DNA from 3 places in the Gordonia sp. B8661-1 genome. Region 1 is predicted to be linked to each of the others. Evidence: predicted binding sites of a transcription regulator. Region 1 holds the regulator's gene; each other region holds the start of a gene.
The links. Region 1 encodes LexA, which represses DNA repair genes until DNA is damaged. Its sites were predicted from a motif close to CGAACANNTGTTCG; they were not measured.
Positions count from the first base shown of each region.

Region 2: the regulator LexA is predicted to act here: its motif matches at 1,232-1,245, upstream of AC4JJG_RS16335 (SAV_6107 family HEPN domain-containing protein).
Region 3: the regulator LexA is predicted to act here: its motif matches at 1,201-1,214, upstream of AC4JJG_RS01600 (HNH endonuclease signature motif containing protein).

Region 1 covers NZ_JCAHRL010000003.1:305,809-309,062, forward strand. Annotated here, with positions in the region: gene ptsP (phosphoenolpyruvate--protein phosphotransferase) at 1-1,611, shown strand, start outside; gene lexA (transcriptional repressor LexA) at 1,621-2,340, opposite strand; gene AC4JJG_RS08885 (LysM peptidoglycan-binding domain-containing protein) at 2,601-3,173, shown strand.
Region 2 covers NZ_JCAHRL010000008.1:22,477-25,730, forward strand. Annotated here, with positions in the region: gene AC4JJG_RS16325 (phytoene desaturase family protein) at 1-440, opposite strand, end outside; gene AC4JJG_RS16330 (GNAT family N-acetyltransferase) at 437-1,084, opposite strand; gene AC4JJG_RS16335 (SAV_6107 family HEPN domain-containing protein) at 1,389-1,880, shown strand; gene AC4JJG_RS16340 (SCO2097 family morphological protein) at 2,081-2,485, shown strand; gene mraZ (division/cell wall cluster transcriptional repressor MraZ) at 2,946-3,254, shown strand, end outside.
Region 3 covers NZ_JCAHRL010000001.1:338,787-342,040, forward strand. Annotated here, with positions in the region: gene AC4JJG_RS01590 (MarR family winged helix-turn-helix transcriptional regulator) at 1-321, opposite strand, end outside; gene AC4JJG_RS01595 (maleylpyruvate isomerase family mycothiol-dependent enzyme) at 388-936, shown strand; gene AC4JJG_RS01600 (HNH endonuclease signature motif containing protein) at 1,219-2,754, shown strand; gene AC4JJG_RS01605 (Ppx/GppA phosphatase family protein) at 2,777-3,254, opposite strand, start outside.

The sequences.
Region 1 (3,254 bases):
CCTGCGGTCCGGCCGGGGGTCCGCCCGACCTATGACCCCGAGGGTGCACCGGAGGTCGCCGAGGATCAGCGGGACGCGGAGGCGGAGCGGTTCACGAGCGCCGCCGCAACGGTGGCCTCCCGGCTGCGTGACCGTGCCAGCAGCACCACGGGTGCGGCGAGCGAGGTTCTCGCGGCCACCGCCGGACTTGCCGAGGATCGGGGCTGGGTGGGTGCCGCGACGGCCCTGATCGCGAAGGGCACGCCGGCGCCCGCCGCGGCAGCCGCCGCCACCGAACAGTTCGCCGCCATGTTCACCAAGCTCGGCGGGCTGATGGCCGAACGCGTCACCGACCTCAACGACGTCCGTGACCGAGTGATCGCCGAGCTGCTCGGTGAGCCCGAACCCGGTGTGCCCGAACCGGATCAGGCGTCGGTGCTGCTCGCTGACGACCTCGCGCCCGCCGATACCGCCGGATTGGATCCGGCGGTCATCATCGCGTTGGTCACCCGGCTCGGCGGACCGACCAGCCACACCGCCATCATCGCGCGGCAGCTCGGCATCCCCTGTGTGGTGGCCGTGGCCGGGCTGTCCGAGATCCCCGCGGGAACACCGGTTCTCGTCGACGGCACCGAGGGCACGGTGGAGACCGGCGTCGATCCGGCGACCGCCGCGGAGGCGATCGAGGAGAGCCGCCGGAACGCCGAGAAGATCGCCGCGTGGTCGGGGCCCGGACGCACCGCCGACGGCCATGAGGTGGCGATCCTCGCGAACGTCGCCGACGGCAAGTCCGCGCGTGCGGCGACCGACCGTCCGGTCGAGGGGATCGGGCTGTTCCGTACCGAGCTGGCCTTCCTCGACCGTGCGGAGGCGCCGACGGTGGACGAGCAGGCGTCGCTGTACCGCGAGGTGATCGACGCCTTCGACGGTCGCAAGGTCATCATCCGCACGCTGGACGCGGGTTCGGACAAACCCCTCAAATTCGTGGATCAGCCTCGTGAGGAGAACCCGGCGCTGGGTGTCCGCGGCGACCGGATCGCGCTGGCGCACCCCGAGATACGCGCCACCCAGCTCGATGCCATCAAGGCCGCTGCCGAGGGTGCCGCGTCGGCGCCGTGGGTGATGGCCCCGATGATCGCGACACCGGCCGAGGCCGCGGCGTTCGCGACCGAGGTCCGCGCCCGGGGACTGGTACCCGGCGTGATGATCGAGATTCCGTCGGCCGCGATCATGGCGCAGCAGATTCTCGCGGAGGTGGACTTCGTGTCGATCGGCACCAACGATCTGACGCAGTACACGATGGCGGCCGATCGGATGTCCGCGGACATGGCCACTCTGACCGATCCGTGGCAGCCCGCGGTGCTCCGGCTTGTGGCGGAAGTGGCGCAGGCCGGAAGCGCTGCCGGCAAACGCGTCGGTGTCTGCGGCGAGGCGGCCGCCGATCCCGTCCTGGGCTGCGTGCTGGTCGGTCTCGGTGTGTCGTCGCTGTCCGCGGCCCCCACCGCGGCCGCCGCCGTGGGGGCGAGGCTCGCCGAGGTCACCCTCGATCAGTGCCGAGCGGCCGCGACGGCGGCGCTCCCGGCGGCGTCGGCCGCCGAGGCCCGCGCCGCCGCGCGAGACGCTCTGGGCTGAAAGGGTCTGTCAGATCCGGCGCATCACGGTGACGACCTTGCCGAGTACGGCAGCGTCATCACCGGGGATCGGGTCGAACAGAGGGTTGTGCGGCATCAGCCACACGTGACCGTCCTTGCGCTTGAACGTCTTGACCGTCGCCTCGCCGTCGATCATCGCCGCGACGATGTCGCCGTTGTCGGCGACGCTCTGCTGACGGACGACGACCCAGTCGCCGTCGCAGATCGCCGCGTCGATCATCGATTCGCCGACGACCTTCAACAGGAAGAGTGACCCCTCGCCGACGAGTTCACGGGGGAGTGGGAACACGTCCTCGACGGCTTCCTCGGCCAGGATCGGGCCGCCCGCGGCGATCCGGCCGAGCACCGGCACGAACGTCGGGGTGGGCAGCTCGGCTCCGGTGGACGAATCATCGGGCGGCGTGGTGTCGCCGTCCTGGATGTTCACCGCGCGTGGCCGGTTGTGGTCGCGTTTGAGCAGCCCCTTGCGCTCCAGGGTGCGGAGCTGGTGTGCCACCGAGGACGTGGAGGTGAGCCCGACCGCGTCGCCGATCTCGCGGATGCTCGGTGGGTAACCGCGCTCGCGAACCGACTTGCGGATGTAGTCGAGCACCCCGCGCTGGCGGGGGGTCAGCGCGGCCTCGGCGGCCTCCGGGTCGGCGATCGGGGCGTCCGGGCTCGTGTCGGAATCGCGTCCTCCGCGACTCCGGCCGCCGGTTTTGTCGGTCATCGTGTTCAGTCCCTTCTCGGACGATTCTGCAGGTCTGACGGGTCTGGAAAGTCGGTCTGCGCAGGTGATCGGGGTCGTCCCCGAGCTCCCGGTGTGCCCGAGAGTAGCCGAACGAACGACCGTCTTCAAACATTTGTTCGACGTGTTGCGGGACTTTGTCGGTGCCGCGTGCTACAAATCGAACATAGGTTCCATCGACCAGATGTTCGATAAGACGTTTGTTCGACCGGACATCATCGACCCGAGCACAGGAGAGCACGATGAGCACCGCAACGCTGATGAGCCCCGCAGCCCCGTCCGGCGCACGACGCGTCCCGGCGTCGCCGGTACGGACGGCCGAGTTCGAGATCCCGGCACCCGCCTCGCGGACGCGGCGCGCCCCGTCGACCTTCGTGCCCGCGGGGCCCTCGGTCCGTCCGCGCGGCAGCGCTCGTACCGAGGCCCGGCGTCCGGACGACCGCCGCCCGGTCGGCGCATCGCCCGCCGTGGCGCGGCGTCCGGCGGGCACGCGCTGCGCCGCACCGGCGGTCGATCGGCGCGTCGTCGCACGCCGTCGTGCCGCCGCGGTGGCCGTGCTGGTCGGCGTGGGCCTGGCTCTCATGGTGTGGGTCGTGGGCATCGTCGGCTCGAACTATGCGGCCTCGGTGGCCCCGGCTCCGGCCGGCACCGAGGTGGTGCATGTGCGGCAAGGGGATTCGCTGAGTTCGATCGCCGACCGGGTGGCGCCGGACATGCCCCGCCAGACCGTCATCGAGGAGATCATGGCGCGCAACGACCTGTCGTCCTCCGGTCTGCGTGTCGGACAGGCGCTGGTGACTCCCGCATACCACTGAACGGAGACCACTGAGGACGGAGCGGAACCGATAGGACGGTAGTCTCGTGACAGAGGGCCCAGCCGGAAACCGGCACGGCGC
Region 2 (3,254 bases), on a different contig from region 1:
GGGGCGTAGAAGGCCCGCATGACCGACCGCGCGCGGGGCCGCCACACGTCGACGAAGCGGCGATACGCGTCGGCGTCGGATGCGCCCACCGCGCGTTCGATGTTCCGGCAGGTGGCGTCGAGGTCGGTGCGGAACACGATCGGGCCGGTGGTGTCGGTTCCGGGGCTGAACGCCCAGGGATCGCAATCGATGTAGCGCAGGCCGTGGTCGGCGAGGCGGAGATCGTCGAGGATCGGGGAGTGCCGGATCATCAGATGTGCCGACGAGCCGCGATCGACGCGGTATCCCGGCCAGCGCGCGACGGTCGAGACCGCGCCGCCGGGGACCCCGTCGCGTTCGAGGACGCGCACCGAACGTCCGGCCTGCGCGAGGTAGCAGGCGGCGACGAGTCCGTTGTGTCCGCCGCCCACCACCACGACGTCGAGGCCGGGGTGTCTCATGGCCGCTGCTCGGGGAGTGGGAGGTGGCGGCCGAGGAAGGCGAACGGGCGGGGGTCACCGGAAAAGGTGAAGTGCCGCAACACGTCGACGAATCCGAGCCGCCGGTACAGACGCCACGCCCGGTTGTCCTCGGCCCCCACTTCGGGAGTCGACAGCAGGACGGTGCGTTCGGGACGGTCGGTGAGCAACCGGGCGAGCATCCACTGACCGACACCGCGTCCCTGCGCGGTCGGGTGCACGTGCAGTTCGGTGAGTTCGAAGTAGTCGTCGGTGATCTCGTCCACCGCGGACTCCGGAAGGCCCGCGTGCCGGAGCCCCAGTCGTAGTTGCTGATTCCACCACTGGTCGCGATTGCCCCGATAGCCGTAGGCGATGCCGACCAGCACCTCGGCGCCGTCCTCGGTGGCGACCGGGCGGGACAATCGGCGGCGGGCGTGCTGCGGGGCATGGATCTCGGTGGGCGAAACAGTGGCCACCGCACCCACCGCGCGCCAGCCCGGGCGTGCGATGTGTTCACGCCACAACCCGGCGCGCTGGAATTCGGTGCCTCGCGGGTAGTTCATCGCGGTGACGTAGATGTCGAGGGCAGGATCCAGCCAGATGCGGGAATCCTGACCGGTCAGGTCAACGAGACGGATCGTCACCGAACGTCGGTCCTCTCCACGTCCGTCCCTTGTCCGAGGTGTGGTCACACTGCTCGCCCGGGGACACTGCATTGTTCGACACTGTTTACTCTCCGGGCGCGCCGCGGTCTTGAAGGATCGCGGTGCGCTGGCTACTATTGAATCTGTCGAACGGGTGTTCGATGAACCAGCCTCCGCAAGCTGATCCGTCTCACCCCCGACACACCGACGCCGGTCCGGCGGCGAACGAGGGAAGCGTTTGCTGTCGGACCTGCGTTGTACAAAGCAGGTGTACGTCAGATCGACGACCCGCTGGAGGTGGAACATGGAGCACACGATGCGCACCCGCGCACGGAATGCGGCACGGCCCGCATCCGTCGATATCGACCCGATCGTGGTCGGTCGTGGTCGCGACCTCTTCGAGCGGGCCGAGAATCTCTTCGACAACGCCGACGGCGTGCCCGATCAGGCCGAGCGGTTCCGCCAGTTCTATCTCGCCGCGCTGCGGGCGGCAGGCGCCGCGCTGGAGATCTTCGAACCGTCCATCCGGCCGACCCGTCGGCGCGGCGCACGGAGCGCGTGGTCGCGGTTGCCCGTGGTGATCCCGGAATTCGCCGCCTACGCCGACTATTTCGCCGGGCGGTCACGGATGCGGCAGGACATCGAATCCGGGCTGGTACGCACGGTGGATGCGGCGACGGTCGGCGCGATGCGCACGAGGGTGATGGATCTCCTCGACGATGTCGACGGCCTGCTGATCGCCTATGAGCAAGGCAAACTTCCGCATCAGGCGCCCCATGTCGACCGCACGGCCTGAACCGGGGCCCAGCAGATATCGGTTGCGCTCGTCCGTTCGGAGGCTGCCTCCGGCGACCCAACGACGGGTAATGGTGGTCGCCGAAACGTTCTGCTCGTATCATGAGATCAGGGCCGTGACCGCGGCCATGCGACATCGACAGCTCGACACCTTCGCGCCGAGCAGTGGGTCGGGTCGATGGAGTCGAGTGAGGAGGGTCGGTGCCTCTTTCTGAGCACGAGCAGCGCATGCTCGAACAGATCGAAAGCGCGCTGTACGCCGAAGACCCGAAGTTTGCGTCCAACGTCAAACGTCGTCGATTCGGACAGTCCAGCGGGCGCCGTCGGTTGCAGGCCGTCGCCGTCTTCGTCGTCGGCCTTCTGTTGCTTGTCGGTGGATTGATCGTCGACGTGACGATCGGCGGCTTTCCGATCATCAGCCTGGTCGGATTCCTGGTGATGTTCGGTGCCGGGCTGATGGCACTGTGGGGCGGCGGGGCGAAAGGTCCGGCCGGCGCACCCCGGTCGGGTCGAGGCGCCGAACGCACCAGCCGGGCGGCCGCTCCGAAGCGGAAGTTCTCCGAGCGCATGGAGGACCGCTTCAATCGGCGCTTCGAACAGGAGTGAAGTCGAAACGCTCCGCGTGCCGCTGACGCGCGTCCCGGTGATCTCCGCCGTGTTCCACGCTCGGTGATTCCCTGAATCTCACAACAAAGGCCGTGCACCCTCTGAGGGTGCACGGCCTTCTTGTCTGTCCGGAGCATGATCCGGGCGTTCCCCACGATGCTCCACCGGTTCCCCCACGTCGCCCCACCGGGTTCCCCCACTTTGCCCCACCCATCTGCGTGAACAGCTATCACCAGTACCTTTAGTCGACTTTCGTATCGTCCGTCCCAGCCGGACACGCGCGCGACGCGCGGTGTCGAGATTCTTCCACCACCGGATTTTGGTGCTGTGAACTGCAGTTTTGCTGCGGTGTGGAGCGAGGGTGGGGGATTGGGGGTGGAAAGTGGTGGAAAGTGGGGTACTGTGGCGTCATCGGAACCGACAGACCGGATGTCGGAGCCGATGGGCAGGAGGTGTCGACATGTCCGTGAGGCTTGTCGGCACCTACACGCCGAAGTTGGACGACAAAGGGCGACTGACGTTGCCCGCGAAGTTCCGCGACGCGTTGGCAGGAGGGGTGATGGTCACACGAGGCCAGGACCGCAGCCTGTCGGTGTATCGGAACGAGGAGTTCGACGTCATCGCGGAGAAGACGATGGAGGCATCCCGTAACGATGCCGAGGCGCGAGCCTTCCAGCGGTACTACTTCGCGAGTGCGGACGAGCAGCGACCGGACGGGCAGGGGCGTATCACCCTTTCCGCCGGCCACCGCGAGTACGCAAACCTGTCC
Region 3 (3,254 bases), on a different contig from region 1:
CACCGCCCGCCCCTCGTCGGTCAGCCTCACCGACAATCTCCGCTGGTCGGTCGCCGGCTCCCGAACGACAAGGCCACGCGAGGAAAGGTCGTCGAGATGCCGGCCGAGCCGGGTCGGATCGCGCTTTGAACGCTTCGACAATTCGATCTGCGACATCGCATCGCCCTCGGCCAGCACGGTCATGATCGCGTACTCCCACATGGAGATTCCCGCCGCCTCGAGGATCGGGGTCTCCAGCTCCATCAGCCGCGGCATGATGCGCGCGATCAGCGCCGCCAGGTCCGAACGATCGGACGTACCGTCGGTTGCGTTGTCAGGCATGGACAGACCTCCTCAATTCATCTACCGTGGTAGACGATCTCGTCGATGCCGAATGCGAGGACACCCATGAATGTAACCACCCTGCGCGCCGCCACCGCGGAAATGACCGCCTACCTGTCCGAGGTGACCGAGGGCGACCTGAGCACACAATTACCGAGACCACCATGGACCCTCGGCTCACTCATCGACCATCTGGTCGACCAGAACCGCACTCTCGCTGCGGCTTTCGCAGACGACGCCCAGTCCTTGGAGACTCCCGAAGCCGCCGCCCCGAACCTGTACGGGACCGGATACGACGATGTGTACCGCCGTTCCGCCCAGCTCGTCGAGGAGGGGTTCTCATCGGCCGCGGACGATCAGACCGTCCCTGTTGATGGTCACGCCCGCACCATCATCGACGCCTACGACATCATGATCCGCGACACCATCCTGCACATCTGGGACATCGCCGACGCACTCGGTCTTCCCTTCCGCCCGGACGCCGCAGTCGCCGCTCGCGTACTCCTTGCGGTCCGCACCCTGCCGCCCTCCGCGACACCTGGATCCGACTCAACCGTCGGGCCGGAGGCCTTCGATCAGGTGCTGGCACTGACCGGCCGTACACACGCGGCCTGATCGGCGGGCTCCGGGCGTCGCGACGACGAAGCCCAGTCGACCAACGGCGAATGCCCGAGCCTCGAGCAAGGCCCGAACTCCCACAGAAAATTCACGACACAGGTTGGCCGACTGGATAATCCACTCGGCCTGGCTGTCACGTGAATTCGGTGTGGGAGTCGGCGCTCGCGAACGCTGGGAGCCGCCCCACGATGGCCCCGAGGTTTCGAGGCAGGCGTCACTGCGCATCCGATTGTCGCCCGATCGACCGATCTTGTCGGTGGTCGAATGTATGTTCTATTCATGACCACGACACCGCTCCCCTCGGACCCGACGCTCGTACTCGGGCGCCTGGCCGACGACGATCGGTTGTCGAAGCGTGAACTGATCGAGGTCATCGCACACTGTGCGGCCACCCGAGCATCGGCCGATTATCGGATGCTGCAAGCCATCGGGCAGATACATGACGAGCACGAAGAGGACTACGTCGGCGAACTGGCCGGCGATTCGACTCGTGAGCACACCGATTCACGGACGCTGGAAGAGCTCACGGAACTCGCTGCGGCAGGCCAGAACCCACGGGAACAGTTCGGCCCGAACGGACTTGAGCGGGCCATCGCCGATGTCGGCGCGGTCCTGACGGTCACGCCGTCGAGGGCCAGGGAGCTGATCGAGTCGGCACATGCTCTGCGCTACCGGCTCATCTTCACCGGACATGCCCTCGCATGCGGCCGAATCGACCTGCACCGCTTCCTCATTGCCGTGCGACGCACCGACCTGTGCGCCGAGAACACCATCCGCGACATCGACGCTCACCTCGCCGAGGCCCTGTTCGCACGCGATCAGATGTCGGTCGCCCGGTTCACGGCGCTGGTCGACTCGATCGTCAGCAGGCTCGATGCCGCCGCCGTCCGACGACGCCGCGAACTCGTCGACGCCGATCGCGGTGTCCGCATCCGACCCGATCGCTTCACACCCGGACAGTCACGGATCTCCGGGAGCATGCCCATCGAATCTGGTGCCGCAATCGATGCACGTCTCACCGTGATGGCCGACGGCGTGCACCGTGCCGACCCACGTACAAAGGCACAGCGCCGCGCCGATGCGTTGCTCGCACTTGCCCACGGCCAGAGCGCAATTGACTGCCTCTGCGATGACTGCACCGCTCAACCTGCACCTACGCCTGCTATCAGCACCGCCGACGAGCACACCACGGCCTGCTCACCGCGCCCGACCTTCCACATCATCGTCAATCTGTCGACGCTGGTCGGCCTCGACGAGAAGCCCGGACTTCTCGACGGCCGCGGCATCATCGACGCGGAAACGATGCGTTCGCTCCTCGCCGAGGCGCGCCGTACGATGATCAACCCTGACCGCGACGAATCCGTACGATCGGCACTCCGCTACGCTCCCGGCCGGAAACTCCGCAACCTCATCTGCGTCGGGGAGATCAGCTGCACCTTTCCTGGATGCGCCAACCAGGTCCACGACTGCGACCTCGACCACACCGATCCGTTCAACCGCAACGATCCCCACGCCGGTGGTCCGACGGTACGCCGAAACCTGAAGCCGCTCTGCCGGTTCCATCACCGGATGAAGACGTTCGGTCGGTGGCGCGACATGCAGGACGCACTCGGCACCATCACCTTCGAATCACCGACCGGTCATCGGTTCGTCGGCAACGCATTCGCGGGCCGCGACCTCTTCCCCACCCTGGTACCGCGCCAACCACCGGATCATCCTGCGCGGCAACGCATCGATATCGCGCTGCGCCGCCGACGTGAGCGAGTCGACGACGAACAGGCCGAATGGACCGCGAACAATCCGCCGCCTTATTGACCGCCTGCCGAATCTTCGGCAGTCAGTCGAGGATGCCCAGCGCGATGCCGTCGAGGATGTCGTGCTCGCTGACGACGAGCCGGTCGATGCCCGCACGCTCACCGAGCACACGGGCGAGTTCCTTGGTGACGAGGGAGCCGCCGCCGATGACGTCGACACGGCCCGGATGCATCGGACCGAGCGCCGCACGGTCGGACCGGGTCATCGCAATGAGCCGATTACACACCTGGGTCAGGTCGTCGAACGAGACGCTCGACAGATGGATGGCGTCCGGGTCGTACTCCGGGAGTCCCGCAGCGAGCGCGGCCAGGGTCGTCATGGTCCCGGCGACCCCCACCCAGGTCCGTGCCTGCTCGACGGGCACCACCGCGAAGGCCTCCGCCAGTCGATCGCGCGCGAATTCTGTTGCGGCCGAGATCTCCTCGGCGGTCGGCGGATCCGACGGCAAGGCTCGCTCGGTGAGCCGCACACAACCGATGTTCGCCGAGTACGCCGCGGTC